4 regions of the Acidocella sp. C78 genome follow, and region 3 is predicted to be linked to each of the others. Evidence: riboswitches for the same ligand, from Rfam matches in the RefSeq annotation. Region 3 holds a riboswitch; each other region holds the start of a gene.
The links. A riboswitch is a leader RNA that binds a small molecule or an ion and turns the genes downstream of it on or off. The one in region 3 is predicted to bind cobalamin.

Region 1 (5,424 bases), on a different contig from region 3:
CCCGAGCCGCTCATCTCGGGGCCGACATTGGCGAGAACGGTGCGCGTGCCCGCCAGCTTGCGCGCGTTGGTGGCGGCCTGCGCCGGGTCGTACTGGCCGGCGGTCGCTGTGGCGTTGTTCAGGATCATCGGCTCAAGCCGGATGTCGCCCAGTTCGCCGCTCTGGTTGGCCAGCTTGATGGCGAGTTGCGCGCCGTGCAGGATCAGGTGCGCGGCCTCGGCATCGGCACCGGTCAGGGGAAGCGTAATCCCAAGGTGATAGACCTTGTCCGCCGCACGGGCGATGGGGCTTGCCGAAGCGAGGAGAACCGAGCCTGCCGCTCCTCGAAGAGCATTGCGCCTTGAAAGTACCATTCGTCCCGTCCTTCTTGCTTTTGTGATATAGCTGCCATGCGTAAAGTAAACGGCTGATGGATGAAGGCAAGCGATTTTTTTGGAAGGGCCACATCACGACAGGACGTGGAGCGAGCAAAAAAAATGGCGGCCACAAGGCCGCCAAGTTTAGGGAGGAAACGTCCAAGAAAGCAAACAACGTGTTGTTTGCTGCATCGCACTATATGTCGGTTGCCCTGCCTGTTTCAAGTTTTTTGTGCATCGCAACATATGCCTTTCACGAATATGTCGTATGCGGCGCGCCGAGCCGGGATGCGGACATCATCCGCCGATCGTGCCTCTCAGGCCGAAGAGGAAGTTCTGGCCGGGGATTTGCACGCCGTTTGCCGGCTCGAAGGGCGAGTTGGTCAGGTTGCGGCCGATCGCGAAGAGGGTGAGCGCGCGGCTAACCCGGTAGTTGACCGCGAGATTGGCGATCGTGCCGGGCCGGGCAAGGCCGATCCCGGCCGGATAGCCGGAATTGGCGTAGAGGTAATCGGAGAAACGGCCGACATAGCGGATGGCGGGTTCGATCGACAGCGCCGGGATGGGACGGATCGAGACGGTGAGCGATCCGGCGTTTTCCGGCCGGCGCAGGAGGGCGGCGCCCGTCGCAACATCACGGGCGATGGTGCGGGTGTAGTCGATCTGGCCGGAGAGCCAGGGCGCCGGCGCGAAGCCGATGCCGGCCTCGACGCCGTGAATGCGGGCGCGGGCGACGTTTTCCTCCGTGCTGGTGCCGTCGGGCAGCGATGTGTACTGGAACAGGTTCGAGATGTCCTGATGGAAATAGCTCATCCGCAGCGTGACCGCGTCGGCCATGCCGAAGGCGGGCAGGACGGTCTCGAAACCAAACCGGTAGCCGATCGAGTGTTCGGGGTGGAGGTTCGGGTTACCGTGATAGCCATAACTGTCGATGCCGTGCAGGTCGTAGAGTGAGGGGGCGAGAAAGCCGCTGCCCGCCGAGGCTTTCAACCGTGTGTCGATGGCGGGCAGCGCGAGGACGAGGCCGCCGCGCTCGGTGACCACGGTGCCGTAGCCGCTGACCGAATCCGCACGGATGGCGCCCTGCACCGAAAGGCGGCGCGCCACGGTGGTCTGCGCGCCGAGATGCGCGGCGGTGGTGGATTGCGAGGCGTCGAGGCTCGCCAGATAGGGAAATCCGAAAAAATTCTCGTTGAGGTTCTCGATTGCGGTGTCGTGAATGCTTTCAATGCCGGCCACGAGGTCCGACCCTGCCAAAGGCCCGAAATCGGGAAGACGGACCACGTTGTTCCATTGGATCACTGTGCGGTCGCCGCGATAGCCGCTGTCGCCGGCATACTGATTGGGGTCGGCGGGGTCGAACAAGGTGAGGTAGCGGCGGTCGTCCTGGACATGGGCGATGTCGAGCGCGGTGGTCAGCCGGTTGTCGAACAGGTGGGATTTCACCCCGAAGCGAACAAAAACGTTGGAATCGTAGCTGTTTTCATAGGGATCATCGAAGATCGGGTAGCCGAGATCGGGATACTGGCTGCCGGTCTGCCGGGCGCGGACGATCACCGAGATCCGCGTGCCGGCGATGGGCGTGTAGCCGAGATTGACGGCGCCAAGCTTGTAGCGGAACGGATCGCGATGCCCGGCATAGACGGCAAGGCGCCGCGCCGTCGCGTCGAACCCGGCCTGCTCGATGAGCGAACCGGTGATTGCGTAATCAAACTTCCCGCTCCGGCCGGAAAGTGTAACACTGCCTTCGCCCTGGCCGGGAAAGCCGCCGGCAATGTCGTAATCGACATGCGGCGCGCCGTGCCCGCGCTTGCTGATCAGGTTGATGACACCGCCGATCGCGCCCGAACCGTAGAGGCCCGACATCGGGCCGCGGACCACGACGATCCGTGCGATATCGCCAATGCCGGGATTGCCGAAATTGAACGCGCCGTTGGCCACCGAGGGGTCGTTGACCGGCACGCCATCGCGCAGCACCAGCACGTCCTCGGAATTCGTGCCGTCGATGAAGACCGAGGTCTGGGCCCCCGGCCCACCCAGTTGCACCACGTTCAGCCCGGGGACGGTGGCGAGCGCCTGGGCGATGGTGGATACACCGCGCCGGCGTAATTCGGCCGCGGTAATGACCGTGACCGATGCGGGGGTGTCGGCGATCGGTGTCCGCACATACGAGGCGGTCACCGTTTCGATCGGTACGGTGCCGGCGGGAAGCTGCTCGCTCTGGGCGTGCGCAGTGGCGAGCGCCCCGCACAAGGTCAGGGTGATCAAAGATATGTGTCGCGCGAAGTCGCGCATGAGGAGTCTCCGGTCCGGCGCCCGGCGGGGCGGGCGCTGCCATCAGGGCGACCGAAGGCTTCGGGACTTCACCCTTCGCTCCCGGTTCACCCCGCCCGGATGCGCGCGCATGGTCTCGGAACCGGCCGGTCTCCTGGCTCGCGGGTCATTGGCGCGTTCGGCCTTCTCGCGGGCGGTCTGTGCCGCCTCGCAATGGCCCGGATGAACGCGCCTCGCCGCTCACAGTTGCGGGGGCAGCCGCAGACGGGGCGAAACTTCGCCCTTCTGCGTTCCCGTTTCAGCCCTTGCGGGCCACCGGTTCCTGCTCTCAATCTAGCGCCGCCGTCCCGGCTGGCGCAAGCGGCGCCTCAGCCGAGGCCGAGCAGGCCGGGCAGGGCGGACAGATCGCCGATCATGGCGTCGGGCGTGCCCGGCAGCCGCTCCGCCGGCTGCTTCGCGCGGTTGCACCAGGCGACACGGAAGCCGAAGGCCGAGGCGCCGTAGGCATCCCAGCCATTGGATGAGACGAAGCAGACTTCCTTGCGCTCGACGCCGAGGCGCGCCGGCACCATCTGGTAGACGCGCGGATCGGTCTTGAACACGCCCACCGCCTCGACCGAAAGCACATGGTCAAGCTCGTCGCCAATCCCGGCATGGGCGATGGCCGCGGCGAGCATCGCGGGAGTGCCGTTGGAGAGGATCGCCGTGGCGATTCCTTTTGCCTTCAGCGTGCCCAGCGTCGCCTTTACCTCGGGATAGGCCGAGACGATACGATAGAGTGCGAGCAGCGACTCGCGCCGCTTCGGGTCGGCGAGGCCGGTCGCTTCCAGCGCGAAATCGAGCGCGTCGGCGGTGACGGTCTCGAAATCGGTGTAGAGGTTCTGTAGGCTGCGCAACCAGGTGTATTGCAGCTGCTTGTCCCGCCAGAGCGTCACCAGCGCGGCGCGCCGGTCATCCGGCACATCCGGACAGCGGGCGACGGCGGAGCCGAAATCGAACAGCGTGCCATAGGCGTCGAACACGCAGGCGCGGATACCCTCGATCGCGGACATTGGATGTCTCCCGTTCAGGCGGCGGCCGGCAGGCTGCGTGCCAGCCCGTCATAAGCGTCGAACATGCGGCCGCACCAGGCGTGCAGCGTGTCATCCTCGGCGAGGATCTTTACCGGGGTCGAGGCATGCGCCCAGAGGAAGGCGCTGAAGGCCACATGGTCCGCATAGTTCGGAGCGTCGCCGGCGAGGAATTTCTGATCGGCCAGCGTGCTGCGAAGCGGGCGCAACGTGGCGCGGAGCGCGGCGAGATTCTCCTCGCGCGCCGCCCGCAGCGCGCCCACCGTGGTGCCGAAAGCGGCCTCGCGCGTCGTGCGGAAATACTCGCGGTCGCCCTCGTGCAGAATGTCCACGAGGTCGGGCAGCACAACCTTCGCGATCGCGGGGTGTACCGCCTCGCTGGTCCACTGGTTCACGAAGCGGGCGAGGCCGCGGCCGGCGGCGCCGCCGAACAGGCTCGGACGATCCGGGTAGGCATCCTCAAGGTACAGGGCAATGGTCCAGCTGTCATGAACATGCCGGGTACCATCGACCAGCACGGGCACCTTGCCCTGGCCGGAAAATGCGATGGCGTCCTTTTCCATGAACCGCCAGACCACGGTCTCGCACGGCAGGCCCTTGTGGGCGAGCGCGAAGCGGGTGCGCCAGCAATTCGGGCTGAACCGGACGCGTTCGTCCGCGCCGGCGAGATCGTAAAGCTTCAGGGGGTCACGCATTCAGGCTCTCCTCAGGCGGCACTCCGCGTAGCAACGCCGCAAGGCCGGCGGAGACTGGCGGCGTGTCCGGGTGGTGCATGTGTTCATATGGATGTGGGCGCGGGCCTCGTGAGTCTGCTCACGGCGTCATCGACAAGGCGGTCCAGCCGGCCAGGATCGGGGTCGAGCCGCGCGAAAGTGCGCAGCGCGACAACGGTGCCCAACAGCAGCTCGGCCTGTGTGGCGGCGTTCATGCCGGCCGGCAAATGCCCGGCCTCCTGGGCGTGTTCAAGCCGTTCCTGGAAAAACCGCTGAACGTCGCCAAGACGCGTCGCGACGATCGTCCTCGCTTCAGGGGACAGGGGGCCGCCATCCATCGCCGTGTTCACCAGCAGGCAGCCGAGATGTAGCGGATCGTCCCGCGAAAGGTCGCGGATCTGGCCGAGAAAATCGGCAATCGAGGCGATCGGGTCGGAATTCGCGGCGAGCTCTTCAAGAACAGGCGTCAAGCCGTCATCAGCGTAGCGCTCGAGCGCCGCGCGGAACAGGCCGTCCTTGTCGCCATACCGATGGTACAGCGCGGCCGCGCTGAGACCGGTTGCCTCCGTCAGGTCGCGTAGAGACGTGCCTGCGTAGCCATTCTGTCTGAAGACCGGGATTGCCCGGTCGAGAACGTCATCGTCAGTCAGGAGGCGTGGGCGTGGCATATTACTCTTGATCTCGACTGCATTACCAATTCCAATATAATAAACCGATCATTATAAAACAACCCGTCCGGCGCGGCGGATTGGCACATATGGTGTGACGTATGATATATGAAACCTCTCTCGTCTACTTTATCGATCCGATGTGCGCATGGTGCTGGGGTTTTGCGCCGGTGATGGATGAGATTCGCGCACGCTATGCCCGCCGGACGAGCATTCGCATCGTTCTCGGCGGCCTGCGGCGAGACGTGCGTTCGCCCATGGATGCGGCGGCGAAAAGTCTGACGTCAGCCCATTGGGAGCGGGTGCAAGACGCGTCCGGGCAGCCCTTCGATCATGCGTTTTT
Region 2 (5,424 bases), on a different contig from region 3:
GGAGTGCCGCCTGAGGAGAGCCTGAATGCGTGACCCCCTGAAGCTTTACGATCTCGCCGGCGCGGACGAACGCGTCCGGTTCAGCCCGAATTGCTGGCGCACCCGCTTCGCGCTCGCCCACAAGGGCCTGCCGTGCGAGACCGTGGTCTGGCGGTTCATGGAAAAGGACGCCATCGCATTTTCCGGCCAGGGCAAGGTGCCCGTGCTGGTCGATGGTACCCGGCATGTTCATGACAGCTGGACCATTGCCCTGTACCTTGAGGATGCCTACCCGGATCGTCCGAGCCTGTTCGGCGGCGCCGCCGGCCGCGGCCTCGCCCGCTTCGTGAACCAGTGGACCAGCGAGGCGGTACACCCCGCGATCGCGAAGGTTGTGCTGCCCGACCTCGTGGACATTCTGCACGAGGGCGACCGCGAGTATTTCCGCACGACGCGCGAGGCCGCTTTCGGCACCACGGTGGGCGCGCTGCGGGCGGCGCGCGAGGAGAATCTCGCCGCGCTCCGCGCCACGTTGCGCCCGCTTCGCAGCACGCTGGCCGATCAGAAATTCCTCGCCGGCGACGCTCCGAACTATGCGGACCATGTGGCCTTCAGCGCCTTCCTCTGGGCGCATGCCTCGACCCCGGTAAAGATCCTCGCCGAGGATGACACGCTGCACGCCTGGTGCGGCCGCATGTTCGACGCTTATGACGGGCTGGCACGCAGCCTGCCGGCCGCCGCCTGAACGGGAGACATCCAATGTCCGCGATCGAGGGTATCCGCGCCTGCGTGTTCGACGCCTATGGCACGCTGTTCGATTTCGGCTCCGCCGTCGCCCGCTGTCCGGATGTGCCGGATGACCGGCGCGCCGCGCTGGTGACGCTCTGGCGGGACAAGCAGCTGCAATACACCTGGTTGCGCAGCCTACAGAACCTCTACACCGATTTCGAGACCGTCACCGCCGACGCGCTCGATTTCGCGCTGGAAGCGACCGGCCTCGCCGACCCGAAGCGGCGCGAGTCGCTGCTCGCACTCTATCGTATCGTCTCGGCCTATCCCGAGGTAAAGGCGACGCTGGGCACGCTGAAGGCAAAAGGAATCGCCACGGCGATCCTCTCCAACGGCACTCCCGCGATGCTCGCCGCGGCCATCGCCCATGCCGGGATTGGCGACGAGCTTGACCATGTGCTTTCGGTCGAGGCGGTGGGCGTGTTCAAGACCGATCCGCGCGTCTACCAGATGGTGCCGGCGCGCCTCGGCGTCGAGCGCAAGGAAGTCTGCTTCGTCTCATCCAATGGCTGGGATGCCTACGGCGCCTCGGCCTTCGGCTTCCGTGTCGCCTGGTGCAACCGCGCGAAGCAGCCGGCGGAGCGGCTGCCGGGCACGCCCGACGCCATGATCGGCGATCTGTCCGCCCTGCCCGGCCTGCTCGGCCTCGGCTGAGGCGCCGCTTGCGCCAGCCGGGACGGCGGCGCTAGATTGAGAGCAGGAACCGGTGGCCCGCAAGGGCTGAAACGGGAACGCAGAAGGGCGAAGTTTCGCCCCGTCTGCGGCTGCCCCCGCAACTGTGAGCGGCGAGGCGCGTTCATCCGGGCCATTGCGAGGCGGCACAGACCGCCCGCGAGAAGGCCGAACGCGCCAATGACCCGCGAGCCAGGAGACCGGCCGGTTCCGAGACCATGCGCGCGCATCCGGGCGGGGTGAACCGGGAGCGAAGGGTGAAGTCCCGAAGCCTTCGGTCGCCCTGATGGCAGCGCCCGCCCCGCCGGGCGCCGGACCGGAGACTCCTCATGCGCGACTTCGCGCGACACATATCTTTGATCACCCTGACCTTGTGCGGGGCGCTCGCCACTGCGCACGCCCAGAGCGAGCAGCTTCCCGCCGGCACCGTACCGATCGAAACGGTGACCGCCTCGTATGTGCGGACACCGATCGCCGACACCCCCGCATCGGTCACGGTCATTACCGCGGCCGAATTACGCCGGCGCGGTGTATCCACCATCGCCCAGGCGCTCGCCACCGTCCCCGGGCTGAACGTGGTGCAACTGGGTGGGCCGGGGGCCCAGACCTCGGTCTTCATCGACGGCACGAATTCCGAGGACGTGCTGGTGCTGCGCGATGGCGTGCCGGTCAACGACCCCTCGGTGGCCAACGGCGCGTTCAATTTCGGCAATCCCGGCATTGGCGATATCGCACGGATCGTCGTGGTCCGCGGCCCGATGTCGGGCCTCTACGGTTCGGGCGCGATCGGCGGTGTCATCAACCTGATCAGCAAGCGCGGGCACGGCGCGCCGCATGTCGATTACGACATTGCCGGCGGCTTTCCCGGCCAGGGCGAAGGCAGTGTTACACTTTCCGGCCGGAGCGGGAAGTTTGATTACGCAATCACCGGTTCGCTCATCGAGCAGGCCGGGTTCGACGCGACGGCGCGGCGCCTTGCCGTCTATGCCGGGCATCGCGATCCGTTCCGCTACAAGCTTGGCGCCGTCAATCTCGGCTACACGCCCATCGCCGGCACGCGGATCTCGGTGATCGTCCGCGCCCGGCAGACCGGCAGCCAGTATCCCGATCTCGGCTACCCGATCTTCGATGATCCCTATGAAAACAGCTACGATTCCAACGTTTTTGTTCGCTTCGGGGTGAAATCCCACCTGTTCGACAACCGGCTGACCACCGCGCTCGACATCGCCCATGTCCAGGACGACCGCCGCTACCTCACCTTGTTCGACCCCGCCGACCCCAATCAGTATGCCGGCGACAGCGGCTATCGCGGCGACCGCACAGTGATCCAATGGAACAACGTGGTCCGTCTTCCCGATTTCGGGCCTTTGGCAGGGTCGGACCTCGTGGCCGGCATTGAAAGCATTCACGACACCGCAATCGAGAACCTCAACGAGAATTTTTTCGGATTTCCCTATCTGGCGAGCCTCGACGCCTCGCAATCCACCACCGCCGCGCATCTCGGCGCGCAGACCACCGTGGCGCGCCGCCTTTCGGTGCAGGGCGCCATCCGTGCGGATTCGGTCAGCGGCTACGGCACCGTGGTCACCGAGCGCGGCGGCCTCGTCCTCGCGCTGCCCGCCATCGACACACGGTTGAAAGCCTCGGCGGGCAGCGGCTTTCTCGCCCCCTCACTCTACGACCTGCACGGCATCGACAGTTATGGCTATCACGGTAACCCGAACCTCCACCCCGAACACTCGATCGGCTACCGGTTTGGTTTCGAGACCGTCCTGCCCGCCTTCGGCATGGCCGACGCGGTCACGCTGCGGATGAGCTATTTCCATCAGGACATCTCGAACCTGTTCCAGTACACATCGCTGCCCGACGGCACCAGCACGGAGGAAAACGTCGCCCGCGCCCGCATTCACGGCGTCGAGGCCGGCATCGGCTTCGCGCCGGCGCCCTGGCTCTCCGGCCAGATCGACTACACCCGCACCATCGCCCGTGATGTTGCGACGGGCGCCGCCCTCCTGCGCCGGCCGGAAAACGCCGGATCGCTCACCGTCTCGATCCGTCCCATCCCGGCGCTGTCGATCGAACCCGCCATCCGCTATGTCGGCCGTTTCTCCGATTACCTCTACGCCAATTCCGGCTATCCGGCCGGGATCGGCCTTGCCCGGCCCGGCACGATCGCCAATCTCGCGGTCAACTACCGGGTTAGCCGCGCGCTCACCCTCTTCGCGATCGGCCGCAACCTGACCAACTCGCCCTTCGAGCCGGCAAACGGCGTGCAAATCCCCGGCCAGAACTTCCTCTTCGGCCTGAGAGGCACGATCGGCGGATGATGTCCGCATCCCGGCTCGGCGCGCCGCATACGACATATTCGTGAAAGGCATATGTTGCGATGCACAAAAAACTTGAAACAGGCAGGGCAACCGACATATAGTGCGATGCAGCAAACAACACGTTGTTTGCTTTCTTGGACGTTTCCTCCCTAAACTTGGCGGCCTTGTGGCCGCCATTTTTTTTGCTCGCTCCACGTCCTGTCGTGATGTGGCCCTTCCAAAAAAATCGCTTGCCTTCATCCATCAGCCGTTTACTTTACGCATGGCAGCTATATCACAAAAGCAAGAAGGACGGGACGAATGGTACTTTCAAGGCGCAATGCTCTTCGAGGAGCGGCAGGCTCGGTTCTCCTCGCTTCGGCAAGCCCCATCGCCCGTGCGGCGGACAAGGTCTATCACCTTGGGATTACGCTTCCCCTGACCGGTGCCGATGCCGAGGCCGCGCACCTGATCCTGCACGGCGCGCAACTCGCCATCAAGCTGGCCAACCAGAGCGGCGAACTGGGCGACATCCGGCTTGAGCCGATGATCCTGAACAACGCCACAGCGACCGCCGGCCAGTACGACCCGGCGCAGGCCGCCACCAACGCGCGCAAGCTGGCGGGCACGCGCACCGTTCTCGCCAATGTCGGCCCCGAGATGAGCGGCTCGGGCAAAGCGATGGCGCCGATCCTTTCGATGGCCAGTCTCGCGACCATCACCCCCTCCTCCACCGCGCCGGACATCACCAGCCCGACCTATGCCGGCGAGTTCGATCCGGGCGGCAAGCCGATCTATTTCCGCACCGTGACGACCGATGCCTATCAGGGCCCGAACATGGCGAATTTCTACGCCGAGGTGCTGAAGGCGAAAAGCGTCTACCTCCTCGATGACAGCGGCGCCTATGGCGTCGGCCTCGCCAACGCCTTCGAGGCCCAGGCGCGCAAGAAGGGCATGAAGGTCCTCGGCCGCGATCGGCTCGACCCCAAGGCCGCCGACTATTCCGCCGTGCTCACCAAGATCGCCGCGACCAAGCCAGCCTCGCTCTATTACGGCGGCACGATGCAGGCCGGCGTGAAACTGGTGAAGCAGAGCTACCAGATCATTCCGCACGTGATCAAAGGCGGCGGCGACGGCATTCTGAGCCCCGAGATGATGACGGCCGCCGGTTTTCCCGCCGCCGAGGGCTGGTATGGCACCAACGCCTCGCCGCATGTGGTCGATGACCCCAAACTCGCGAACTGGGTCGCGCTCTATACGAAAACCTACGGCGTCGCGCCGGACGACTACGCCATCACCGCCTACGACGCCGCCCTCGTCGCCATCGCCGGGATCAAGGCGGTGCAGAAGGCCGGCAAGCCGCTCACCGCCGCCACTGTGCGCGACGCGATCGCGAGCGTGCATGTCAACGGCTTGCAGGGGCCGATCAGCTTCGACAAGTATGGCGATATGACCAGCCATATCGTCGCCGTGTTCCAGTTCCACCAGGACAAGTCCGCCCCGCTCGGGGATCTGAACAAGCAGATGCGATACGTCGGCGTGGCACCGCAGCACTGACGCGGCACCCATGACCGGAACGGCGGTTTTTCTTCAGCAGCTCGTCAACGGGCTGAGCCTGGGGGCGATGTACGCGCTGCTCGCACTCGGGTTCACGCTCGTCTATGGCATTCTCGAACTG
Region 3 (5,424 bases):
CCGCGACCGCGACCGAGCGCAGGCCGAGTTCCAGCTCCTGGTCGTTGAGCGCGAATCCGTCCCGCCGCACCGCCGCCAGCCGGTCGAGCAGCAGCGCCGGGTCGGTGATGGTCGCCTGCGTGAAGCCCGGCAGCGTCCCGCGCCCATACCGCGCGCGCACCTCGTCGTCGCTCAGCGTCGCGAGCAGCGCCTGGCCCATCGAGGTCGCATGCGCCGGCAGCCTCGTGCCGACCCCGAGCGAGAGCGCCATCAGCCGCTGCGGCGCCGCCGACCGCGCGACATAGACGATGTCGGTCCCGTCCAGCACCGCCGCCGAGCTGGATTCGCCCAGCCGCTGGGTCAGCCCGGTCAGATAGGGTTCGATGAGTTCGGGAAAGCGCAGGCTGCCGAGATAGGCATAGCCCAGCTCCAGCACCCGCGGCGTGAGCGTGAACCACCGCTCGGTCTGCACCGCATAGCCGAGGTCGCACAGCGTGAGCAGAAACCGCCGCGCCGCCGAGCGCTGCAACCCGGTGACGCGGGCGGCGTCCGACAGCGTCATTTTCGGCCGCTCCGGCCCGAAGGCGCACAATATCGCCAGCCCGCGCGCGAAACTCTCCACGTGGTCGCGCGGGTTGGTCACGCTCGGGCGCGGCAGGGGCGATGCAACGGTCTCGTCTGGGGCACTGGGCATTCGTGCGTTCTGCGCACATGTCCCCTGCGGATGCAAGATGCCGGGGCGCGCGGGGCGAAAATCGTTAACCTGCCGCACGCGGAGCGCGAGCTTGCGGATTCCCCCCGCGCTTGTCCACAGGCTTATTCAGATTTCTGTGGACAACTCGCGCGAAGCCAGGCTCGTAACAAACTGATTTCGCTCCGTTGCCGCCTCAGCCCTTGACCCTCGCGCCGCTGCCGTCGGTCACGCTCACCTCGATCGGGATTCCGCGCGCGACCGAGGCGCCGACGGTGCAGAACTGCTCGAACTGGTCGAGAATCCGCTGCAAATGCCCGATCGTTCCCGCCTCGGCGGCGAAACCGATGGCGACATGGATCGCCTGCACCCGCAACCGCCGGGTCTCGTCGCGGTCCACCGTCGCCCGCGCGGTGGTGGTGATCGTCCCCGGCGTCTCGCGGAACTTGGTCATCGCGAAATGAAAGCTGGACGACATGCACGAGCCCACCGCCGCGAGCAGCAGCTGCACCGGCTCCGGCCCCGCCCCGCCGCCGAGCGGCGGCGGCTCGTCGGAGACCAGCGTCGGCAAGGCGCCGGCGAATGTGGTCTCGAACCGGAAATTCTCGATCTGCCGCAGGACGATCTCGTGCGTGTCGGCCATGGTCCATGTCTCCTTCTGTCCCCCCAATCTGCACCCGGCGCGCCGCCGCCGCCAGAGCGCCATCCGGCCACGCCCGACAGCCCGCCCTTGCCGCGCGCGGCCCAAGCCGGCATATCAGTCCGGTCACCGGTCCCGCGCGAGCGGGTGAAAAGGGAACATCGTGCGCTTCGGCCGGGCTTCATTGTCCCGGAAGCAAGTCGATGGCTGCCCCCGCAACTGTCAGCGGCGAGCCGGTGGTCCGTCCGCCCCGCAAGGGCGAGCCACTGAACCCGAACCGGTTTGGGAAGGCAGGGCCACCAGCGTCGAGCCGCGAGCCAGGAGACCTGCCGGTGTCGCACCAACCATGCTGCCGGGCGGGGTGCACCGGAAGCCGGAGCCGACCCATGACTGCACGTATCAGCGGCAGCGCCTGCCGCGCGCGTCCCCTCTCTCGCCAGGGAGAGAGCGCATGAGCATCGCCACCAATCTCGGGTTTCCCCGCATCGGCCGCCGGCGCGAGCTGAAAGCGGCGCTTGAGGCGCATTGGGCGGGCGAGCTGTCCGAAACCGCCCTGCGCGATGCCGCGAGGGCGCTGCGCGCCGAGTCCCAGGCGCTGCAACAGGGGCTGGGCATCGGCCACATCCCCTCCAACGACGCCCCGCTCTACGACCATGTGCTCGATACCGCCTGCATGTTCGGCGCCATCCCGCCGGGCTATGGCTGGCGCGGGGGGGAGGTGTCGCTCGCGACCTATTTCGCCCTCGCCCGCGGCGCCGGCGGGCACGATGCGCCGTCCGGCCTGCCCGCGCTCGAAATGACCAAGTGGTTCGACACGAATTATCACTACCTCGTGCCCCGTCTGTCCGCCGGGCAGCGCTTCACCCTTACCGCCAACCGCCCGCTGGAGCAGTTCCGCGAGGCGCTGGCCGGCCACCGCCGCACCCGGCCGGTGCTGCTCGGCCCGGTCTCGTTCCTGCTGCTCGCCAAGACCGATGACGGCTCCGACCCGCTCGACCTGCTCGCCCGCCTGCTGCCCTGCTACGCGCAGGTGCTGGCGGAACTGGCCGCCGAGGGCTGCGCCTGGGTGCAGATGGACGAGCCGGTTCTGGCACTCGACCTCTCGGGGCGGGCCCGTGCGGCGCTGACCCTTGCCTATGAAACCCTCGCCCGCGGCGCCACGCCGCGCCTGCTGCTCGCGAGCTATTTCGCGCCGATGGCCGACAACCTGCCCACGGCGCTCGCTTTGCCGGTCGCCGGCCTGCATCTCGACCTCGTGCGCGGCCGCGCCGATCTCGCGCCCACCCTCGCTGCGATCGGCCCGGCGCGCCATCTCTCGCTCGGCCTGATCGACGGGCGGAATGTCTGGCGGGCGGATCTGCGCGCCGCCCTCGCCACCGCGCGCGAGGCGGTGCGCGCGCTCGGCGGCACCGAGCGGCTGATGATCGCGCCGAGTTGCAGCCTGCTGCATGTGCCGGTCGATCTCGCGCAGGAAGACCGGCTCGACCCGGCGATCCGCCCGTGGCTCGCCTTCGCCACCCAGAAACTCGCCGAGATCGCCACCATCGCCCGCGGCCTCGACGAGGGCGAGAGCGCGATCGCCGAGGCGCTGGAGATCGCCGATGCGGCCCGCCGCAGCCGCGCCGAAAGCGCCCGCGTCCACCGGCCGGACGTCGCCGCCCGGCTGCTCACCGCGACAGCGGCGATGGAATCCCGCGCGCTGCCGCACGCCTCGCGGCGGGCCTTGCAGCGCCAGCGCCTCGACCTGCCCGCCTTCCCGACCACGACGATCGGCTCGCTGCCACAAACCGCCGGCGTGCGCCGGACCCGGGCGGCGCACGCCCGCGGCGAGATCAGCGCCGCCGCATACGATGAAGCGATCGCGACCTGGACCGAGGATGCGATCCGCGTGCAGGAACGGATCGGGCTCGACGTGCTGGTGCATGGCGAATTCGAGCGCAACGACATGGTCAAGTATTTCGGCGAGCAGCTCGACGGCTTCGCCTTCACCCGGCATGGCTGGGTGCAGTCCTATGGTAGCCGCTGCGTCGCCCCGCCGATCATCTGGGGCGATGTCGCGCGGCCCCGGCCGATGACGGTGCGCTGGGCGCGCCACGCCCAGTCGCTCACCGCCCGCCCGGTGAAGGGGATGCTGACCGGGCCGGTGACGATGCTGCAATGGTCGTTCGTCCGCGACGACCTGCCGCGCGAGGCCGTCTGCCGCCAGATCGCGCTGGCCCTGCGCGACGAGGTGGCCGATCTCGATGCCGCCGGCCTGCCCATCATCCAGGTGGACGAGCCGGCCCTGCGCGAGGGCCTGCCGCTGCGCGACGCCGATCGCGGCGCCTATCTGCGCTGGGCGGTGTCCTGCTTCCGCCTCGCCACCGCCGCGGTCCGCGACGACACGGCGATCCACACCCACATGTGCTACGCCGAGTTCCACGACATCATGCCGGCCATCGCCGCCATGGACGCGGACGCGATCTCGATCGAGACCGCGCGCAGCCGGATGGACCTGCTGGAGGCCTTCGCCCGCGACGGCGCCCACGCCTATCCGGCCGAAATCGGCCCCGGCGTGTGGGACATCCACAGCCCGCGCGTTCCGCCCGAGGCGGAAATCCTCGCCCTGCTCCGCCTCGCCCGGGAAAAGCTGGCGGACGAGCAGCTCTGGGTGAACCCGGATTGCGGGCTCAAGACCCGCAACTGGCGCGAGGTGGTGCCGGCGCTGGAAAACCTGGTCGGCGCCGCGCGCCGGCTGCGGGCCGAGGCCGCGGCGGCGTGACGCCCGGCCGCCCTGCCGGCACGGCCACGCCGGCAGGGCGGGCTTGCATCCACTTGCAATGGCGGGCTTGCATCCCGCGCGCCGCGACTCCAGAAAAGTGCGAAGGCACCGCGCCGCGCGGCGCCGGCACGCGAGGAGAACGACGATGACCAAGCCGCGCAAGACGCCCGAGGAGCTGCGCAGCCATCGCTGGTTCGGGGCGTCCGACCTGCGCAGCTTCGGCCATCGCTCGCGGATCAAGCAGCTCGGCCACGCGCCCGAGGATTACGCCGGCAAGCCGGTCATCGCCATCGTCAACACCTGGAGCGGCCTCGCCCACTGCCACGGCCATTTCCCCCAGCGCGTCGAGGCGATCCGCCGCGGCGTGCTGCAGGCGGGCGGCTTTCCGGTCGAGATTCCGGTGATGGCGCTGCCGGAGAATTTCGTGAAGCCGACGACGATGCTCTATCGCAACCTGCTCGCGATGGAGGTCGAGGAAAGCCTGCGCTCGCTGCCGGTGGACGGCGCGGTGCTGATGGGCGGCTGCGACAAGACCACGCCGGCCACCATCATGGGCGCGATCAGCGCCGGGCTGCCGGCGATCTTCATGCCCGCCGGGCCGATGCTGCGCGGCGACTGGGGCGGGCGCATCCTCGGCTCGGGCTCGGATGTCTGGAAGTACTGGGACGAGAAGCGCGCCGGCAACATTTCCGACGCGCAATGGGAAGACATGGAATCCGGCATCGCCCGCTCGGACGGCGTGTGCATGACGATGGGCACGGCGATGACGATGACCTCGCTCGCCGAGGTGCTCGGCCTCACCTTGCCGGGGGCGACCTCGATCCCGGCGCCGGATTCGCGCCATGCCCGCATGGCGGCGGCGACCGGGCGGCGGATCGTCGAGATGGTCTGGGAAAACATCACCCCCGCCGACCTGCTCAGCAAGGCGAGTTTCGAGAACGCGATCGTCGCCAGCGCCGCCCTCGCGGGTTCGACCAACGCGATCATCCACCTGATCGCGATGGCCCGCCGCGCCGGGATCGACCTCGATCTCGACCGGTTCGACGCGCTCTCCGCCGGCGTGCCGGTGCTCGCCAATATCCGCCCCTCCGGCCAATACCTGATGGAGGATTTCTACTATGCCGGCGGCCTGCCCGCCTTTCTCACCCGCATCGCCGACCGGCTCGATCTCGCGACCCGCACGGTGAGCGGGGCGACACTCGGAGAGGCCATCGCCGGCGCCAGCGTGTGGAACGACGACGTGATCCGTCCGCTGGACAATCCGGTCTCCCGCGCCGAGGGTCTCGCGGTGCTGCGCGGCAATCTCGCCCCCGGCGGCTGCGTGATGAAGCCCTCCGCCGCCGCGCCGCACCT
Region 4 (5,424 bases), on a different contig from region 3:
CAGGCTCACCAAGGTCGCCGGTGCCTACTGGCGCGGCGATCACCGCAACCCGATGCTCAGCCGCATCTACGGCACCGCCTGGCGCGACCAGAAGGAGCTGGACGCCCACCTGCAACAGCTCGAGGAGGCCGAGCGCCGCGACCACCGCAAGATCGGCCGGCAGATGGACCTCTTCCACATGCAGGAGGAAGCCGTCGGCAGCGTGTTCTGGCACGAGAAGGGCTGGCGCCTCTACCGCACGGTGGAAGCCTATATGCGCCGCCGCCAGGAGGAATTCGGCTATATCGAGGTCCGCACCCCGCAGCTGCTCGACCGCAAGCTCTGGGAAGCCTCCGGCCACTGGGACAATTACCGCAGCCACATGTTCATCGCCGAGGTCGAGGACGAGGACAAGGTCCTCGCCGTCAAGCCGATGAACTGCCCCTGCCACGTGCAGATCTTCAATCACGGCCTGCGCTCCTACCGCGAGCTGCCGCTGCGCATGGCCGAGTTCGGCGCCTGCCACCGCTACGAGCCCTCCGGCGCGCTGCACGGCATCATGCGCGTCCGCGCCTTCGCCCAGGACGACGCGCACATCTTCTGCACCGAGGACCAGATCGCCGGCGAAACCGTCCGCTTCGTCGAAATGCTCCGCCGCGTCTACGCCGATTTCGGCTTCCCCGATTTCGCGGTGAAATTCGCCGACCGCCCGACCCCCCGCTCCGGGTCGGACGAGGTGTGGGACAAGGCCGAGGCCGCGCTCCGCTCGGCCTGCGAAACCGCCGGCGTCGCCTTCACCGTCAATCCCGGCGAGGGCGCCTTCTACGGCCCGAAACTCGAATTCGTCCTCCGCGACGCGATCGGGCGGGACTGGCAGTGCGGCACGCTCCAGGTCGATTTCGTCCTCCCCGAGCGGCTCGACGCCTCCTACGTCACCGCCGAATCCGGCCGCGCCCGCCCGGTCATGCTGCACCGCGCGATCGTGGGCAGTTTCGAGCGCTTCATCGGCATCCTGATCGAGAACTGCGCCGGCCGCTTCCCGCTCTGGCTCGCCCCCACCCAGGCGGCCGTCGCCAGCATCGTCACCGACGCCAACGACTATGCCGAGACGGTCGCGGCGAAACTCAAGGCCGCCGGCCTCGCCGTCGTCACCGACACCCGCAACGAGAAGATCAACGCCAAGGTGCGCGACCTCTCGCTCGCTCTGGTGCCGAACATCCTCGTCGTCGGCCGCCGCGAGGCCGAGCAGCAAACCGTCTCGATCCGCCGCCTCGGCTCCGACAAGCAGGACAGCATGACCCTCGACGAGGCCATCGCCACCCTCAAGGCAGATGCCACCCCGCCCGACCTGCGCTAGTTTCCTGCGCTAGTTTTTTGCTCCTTTGTTGCTCCGCCCGCCCGTGCGGGACAGGCGACGCCCGAACGGGAGCAGCGGGGAGCAAAAACATTGCCCACCCCCGGGCAAATATGTTCTTGTTCCGTTCATGGATGTCGCCCGCCGCTTCCGCGCCTTGATCGACACGCTGTGCGACGCCGTCGCGCGGCGCGGCGCGGCCGGCGTCTTCGGCCCCGAGAGCGGCGCCCTCACCATCCTGCTCTGGACCCGCCTACGCCGCTACGCCACATTTTTGATCCGCCTCTGCGATAACCAGGTTTCTGCTCCGCGTCCGCGTCCCACTCGCCACCGCGAGCGCCGGCCGGTGGATCGCGCAAGGCTCGCCTTGCCCCGCCGCCCCGCCTGGCTGCTCGCGCCGGTCCCCGAGGCCGTCGCCGCCGCCGGCCAGCTCCGCGCCCTGCTCGCCGAACCCGAATTGCAGCGCCGCATCGCCGCCGATCCGCGCTTCGGCCGCATCCTCCGCCCGCTCTGCCGCACCCTCGGCCTCAAGCTCCCGGCCGCGCTCCGCCTGCCCCAGCGCCCGCGCAAGCGACGCCCCAAACCCGAAACCACACAAGCCCGCGCCGACGAGGCGGACGCGAAACTGCCGCGCCGCTTCCGCCCGCCCGCCTGGCTGCGCCGGCGCGAGCGCCCGCGCGGCCCGCCATGCTGGTAATCCGGTTCCGCCGCCCTTCAGCCGGCGTCCCCGCTCAGCCGAGCAGGGCGACCGCCCGCGCGCATTGCGCCGCCGCCTCGCGGATCGCGGGCACGATGCGGCGCATCACCTCGTCATGCGACACCCGCGCCACGTTGGTGGCGACATTGAGCGCCACCGCCTGCCGCGACCCCTTGCCCGGCACCGCGACCGCGACCGAGCGCAGGCCGAGTTCCAGCTCCTGGTCGTTGAGCGCGAATCCGTCCCGCCGCACCGCCGCCAGCCGGTCGAGCAGCAGCGCCGGGTCGGTGATGGTCGCCTGCGTGAAGCCCGGCAGCGTCCCGCGCCCATACCGCGCGCGCACCTCGTCGTCGCTCAGCGTCGCGAGCAGCGCCTGGCCCATCGAGGTCGCATGCGCCGGCAGCCTCGTGCCGACCCCGAGCGAGAGCGCCATCAGCCGCTGCGGCGCCGCCGACCGCGCGACATAGACGATGTCGGTCCCGTCCAGCACCGCCGCCGAGCTGGATTCGCCCAGCCGCTGGGTCAGCCCGGTCAGATAGGGTTCGATGAGTTCGGGAAAGCGCAGGCTGCCGAGATAGGCATAGCCCAGCTCCAGCACCCGCGGCGTGAGCGTGAACCACCGCTCGGTCTGCACCGCATAGCCGAGGTCGCACAGCGTGAGCAGAAACCGCCGCGCCGCCGAGCGCTGCAACCCGGTGACGCGGGCGGCGTCCGACAGCGTCATTTTCGGCCGCTCCGGCCCGAAGGCGCACAATATCGCCAGCCCGCGCGCGAAACTCTCCACGTGGTCGCGCGGGTTGGTCACGCTCGGGCGCGGCAGGGGCGATGCAACGGTCTCGTCTGGGGCACTGGGCATTCGTGCGTTCTGCGCACATGTCCCCTGCGGATGCAAGATGCCGGGGCGCGCGGGGCGAAAATCGTTAACCTGCCGCACGCGGAGCGCGAGCTTGCGGATTCCCCCCGCGCTTGTCCACAGGCTTATTCAGATTTCTGTGGACAACTCGCGCGAAGCCAGGCTCGTAACAAACTGATTTCGCTCCGTTGCCGCCTCAGCCCTTGACCCTCGCGCCGCTGCCGTCGGTCACGCTCACCTCGATCGGGATTCCGCGCGCGACCGAGGCGCCGACGGTGCAGAACTGCTCGAACTGGTCGAGAATCCGCTGCAAATGCCCGATCGTTCCCGCCTCGGCGGCGAAACCGATGGCGACATGGATCGCCTGCACCCGCAACCGCCGGGTCTCGTCGCGGTCCACCGTCGCCCGCGCGGTGGTGGTGATCGTCCCCGGCGTCTCGCGGAACTTGGTCATCGCGAAATGAAAGCTGGACGACATGCACGAGCCCACCGCCGCGAGCAGCAGCTGCACCGGCTCCGGCCCCGCCCCGCCGCCGAGCGGCGGCGGCTCGTCGGAGACCAGCGTCGGCAAGGCGCCGGCGAATGTGGTCTCGAACCGGAAATTCTCGATCTGCCGCAGGACGATCTCGTGCGTGTCGGCCATGGTCCATGTCTCCTTCTGTCCCCCCAATCTGCACCCGGCGCGCCGCCGCCGCCAGAGCGCCATCCGGCCACGCCCGACAGCCCGCCCTTGCCGCGCGCGGCCCAAGCCGGCATATCAGTCCGGTCACCGGTCCCGCGCGAGCGGGTGAAAAGGGAACATCGTGCGCTTCGGCCGGGCTTCATTGTCCCGGAAGCAAGTCGATGGCTGCCCCCGCAACTGTCAGCGGCGAGCCGGTGGTCCGTCCGCCCCGCAAGGGCGAGCCACTGAACCCGAACCGGTTTGGGAAGGCAGGGCCACCAGCGTCGAGCCGCGAGCCAGGAGACCTGCCGGTGTCGCACCAACCATGCTGCCGGGCGGGGTGCACCGGAAGCCGGAGCCGACCCATGACTGCACGTATCAGCGGCAGCGCCTGCCGCGCGCGTCCCCTCTCTCGCCAGGGAGAGAGCGCATGAGCATCGCCACCAATCTCGGGTTTCCCCGCATCGGCCGCCGGCGCGAGCTGAAAGCGGCGCTTGAGGCGCATTGGGCGGGCGAGCTGTCCGAAACCGCCCTGCGCGATGCCGCGAGGGCGCTGCGCGCCGAGTCCCAGGCGCTGCAACAGGGGCTGGGCATCGGCCACATCCCCTCCAACGACGCCCCGCTCTACGACCATGTGCTCGATACCGCCTGCATGTTCGGCGCCATCCCGCCGGGCTATGGCTGGCGCGGGGGGGAGGTGTCGCTCGCGACCTATTTCGCCCTCGCCCGCGGCGCCGGCGGGCACGATGCGCCGTCCGGCCTGCCCGCGCTCGAAATGACCAAGTGGTTCGACACGAATTATCACTACCTCGTGCCCCGTCTGTCCGCCGGGCAGCGCTTCACCCTTACCGCCAACCGCCCGCTGGAGCAGTTCCGCGAGGCGCTGGCCGGCCACCGCCGCACCCGGCCGGTGCTGCTCGGCCCGGTCTCGTTCCTGCTGCTCGCCAAGACCGATGACGGCTCCGACCCGCTCGACCTGCTCGCCCGCCTGCTGCCCTGCTACGCGCAGGTGCTGGCGGAACTGGCCGCCGAGGGCTGCGCCTGGGTGCAGATGGACGAGCCGGTTCTGGCACTCGACCTCTCGGGGCGGGCCCGTGCGGCGCTGACCCTTGCCTATGAAACCCTCGCCCGCGGCGCCACGCCGCGCCTGCTGCTCGCGAGCTATTTCGCGCCGATGGCCGACAACCTGCCCACGGCGCTCGCTTTGCCGGTCGCCGGCCTGCATCTCGACCTCGTGCGCGGCCGCGCCGATCTCGCGCCCACCCTCGCTGCGATCGGCCCGGCGCGCCATCTCTCGCTCGGCCTGATCGACGGGCGGAATGTCTGGCGGGCGGATCTGCGCGCCGCCCTCGCCACCGCGCGCGAGGCGGTGCGCGCGCTCGGCGGCACCGAGCGGCTGATGATCGCGCCGAGTTGCAGCCTGCTGCATGTGCCGGTCGATCTCGCGCAGGAAGACCGGCTCGACCCGGCGATCCGCCCGTGGCTCGCCTTCGCCACCCAGAAACTCGCCGAGATCGCCACCATCGCCCGCGGCCTCGACGAGGGCGAGAGCGCGATCGCCGAGGCGCTGGAGATCGCCGATGCGGCCCGCCGCAGCCGCGCCGAAAGCGCCCGCGTCCACCGGCCGGACGTCGCCGCCCGGCTGCTCACCGCGACAGCGGCGATGGAATCCCGCGCGCTGCCGCACGCCTCGCGGCGGGCCTTGCAGCGCCAGCGCCTCGACCTGCCCGCCTTCCCGACCACGACGATCGGCTCGCTGCCACAAACCGCCGGCGTGCGCCGGACCCGGGCGGCGCACGCCCGCGGCGAGATCAGCGCCGCCGCATACGATGAAGCGATCGCGACCTGGACCGAGGATGCGATCCGCGTGCAGGAACGGA

Region 1: linked by a shared signal. The riboswitch ahead of ACIDOCELLA78_RS000000101065 (TonB-dependent siderophore receptor) and the one ahead of metE (5-methyltetrahydropteroyltriglutamate--homocysteine S-methyltransferase) in region 3 are both predicted to bind cobalamin.
Region 2: linked by a shared signal. The riboswitch ahead of ACIDOCELLA78_RS84750 (TonB-dependent siderophore receptor) and the one ahead of metE (5-methyltetrahydropteroyltriglutamate--homocysteine S-methyltransferase) in region 3 are both predicted to bind cobalamin.
Region 4: linked by a shared signal. The riboswitch ahead of metE (5-methyltetrahydropteroyltriglutamate--homocysteine S-methyltransferase) and the one ahead of metE (5-methyltetrahydropteroyltriglutamate--homocysteine S-methyltransferase) in region 3 are both predicted to bind cobalamin.

What each region holds. Positions count from the first base shown of each region.
Region 1 is NZ_CAJQZK010000004.1:99,279-104,702, forward strand. It holds gene ACIDOCELLA78_RS000000101060 (branched-chain amino acid ABC transporter substrate-binding protein) at 1-353, opposite strand, end outside; gene ACIDOCELLA78_RS000000101065 (TonB-dependent siderophore receptor) at 654-2,651, opposite strand; cobalamin riboswitch at 2,757-2,965, opposite strand; gene ACIDOCELLA78_RS000000101070 (haloacid dehalogenase type II) at 2,999-3,682, opposite strand; gene ACIDOCELLA78_RS000000101075 (glutathione S-transferase family protein) at 3,697-4,395, opposite strand; gene ACIDOCELLA78_RS000000101080 (TetR/AcrR family transcriptional regulator) at 4,479-5,081, opposite strand; gene ACIDOCELLA78_RS000000101085 (DsbA family protein) at 5,183-5,424, shown strand, end outside.
Region 2 is NZ_CAJQZK010000064.1:98,275-103,698, reverse strand. It holds gene ACIDOCELLA78_RS84760 (glutathione S-transferase family protein) at 26-724, shown strand; gene ACIDOCELLA78_RS84755 (haloacid dehalogenase type II) at 739-1,422, shown strand; cobalamin riboswitch at 1,456-1,664, shown strand; gene ACIDOCELLA78_RS84750 (TonB-dependent siderophore receptor) at 1,770-3,767, shown strand; gene ACIDOCELLA78_RS84745 (branched-chain amino acid ABC transporter substrate-binding protein) at 4,068-5,303, shown strand; gene ACIDOCELLA78_RS84740 (branched-chain amino acid ABC transporter permease) at 5,314-5,424, shown strand, end outside.
Region 3 is NZ_CAJQZK010000038.1:8,889-14,312, reverse strand. It holds gene ACIDOCELLA78_RS000000111935 (IclR family transcriptional regulator C-terminal domain-containing protein) at 1-673, opposite strand, end outside; gene ACIDOCELLA78_RS000000111930 (OsmC family protein) at 867-1,313, opposite strand; cobalamin riboswitch at 1,424-1,659, shown strand; gene metE (5-methyltetrahydropteroyltriglutamate--homocysteine S-methyltransferase) at 1,762-4,071, shown strand; gene araD (L-arabinonate dehydratase) at 4,217-5,424, shown strand, end outside.
Region 4 is NZ_CAJQZK010000097.1:11,102-16,525, reverse strand. It holds gene thrS (threonine--tRNA ligase) at 1-1,336, shown strand, start outside; gene ACIDOCELLA78_RS95625 (hypothetical protein) at 1,464-2,030, shown strand; gene ACIDOCELLA78_RS95620 (IclR family transcriptional regulator C-terminal domain-containing protein) at 2,065-2,886, opposite strand; gene ACIDOCELLA78_RS95615 (OsmC family protein) at 3,080-3,526, opposite strand; cobalamin riboswitch at 3,637-3,872, shown strand; gene metE (5-methyltetrahydropteroyltriglutamate--homocysteine S-methyltransferase) at 3,975-5,424, shown strand, end outside.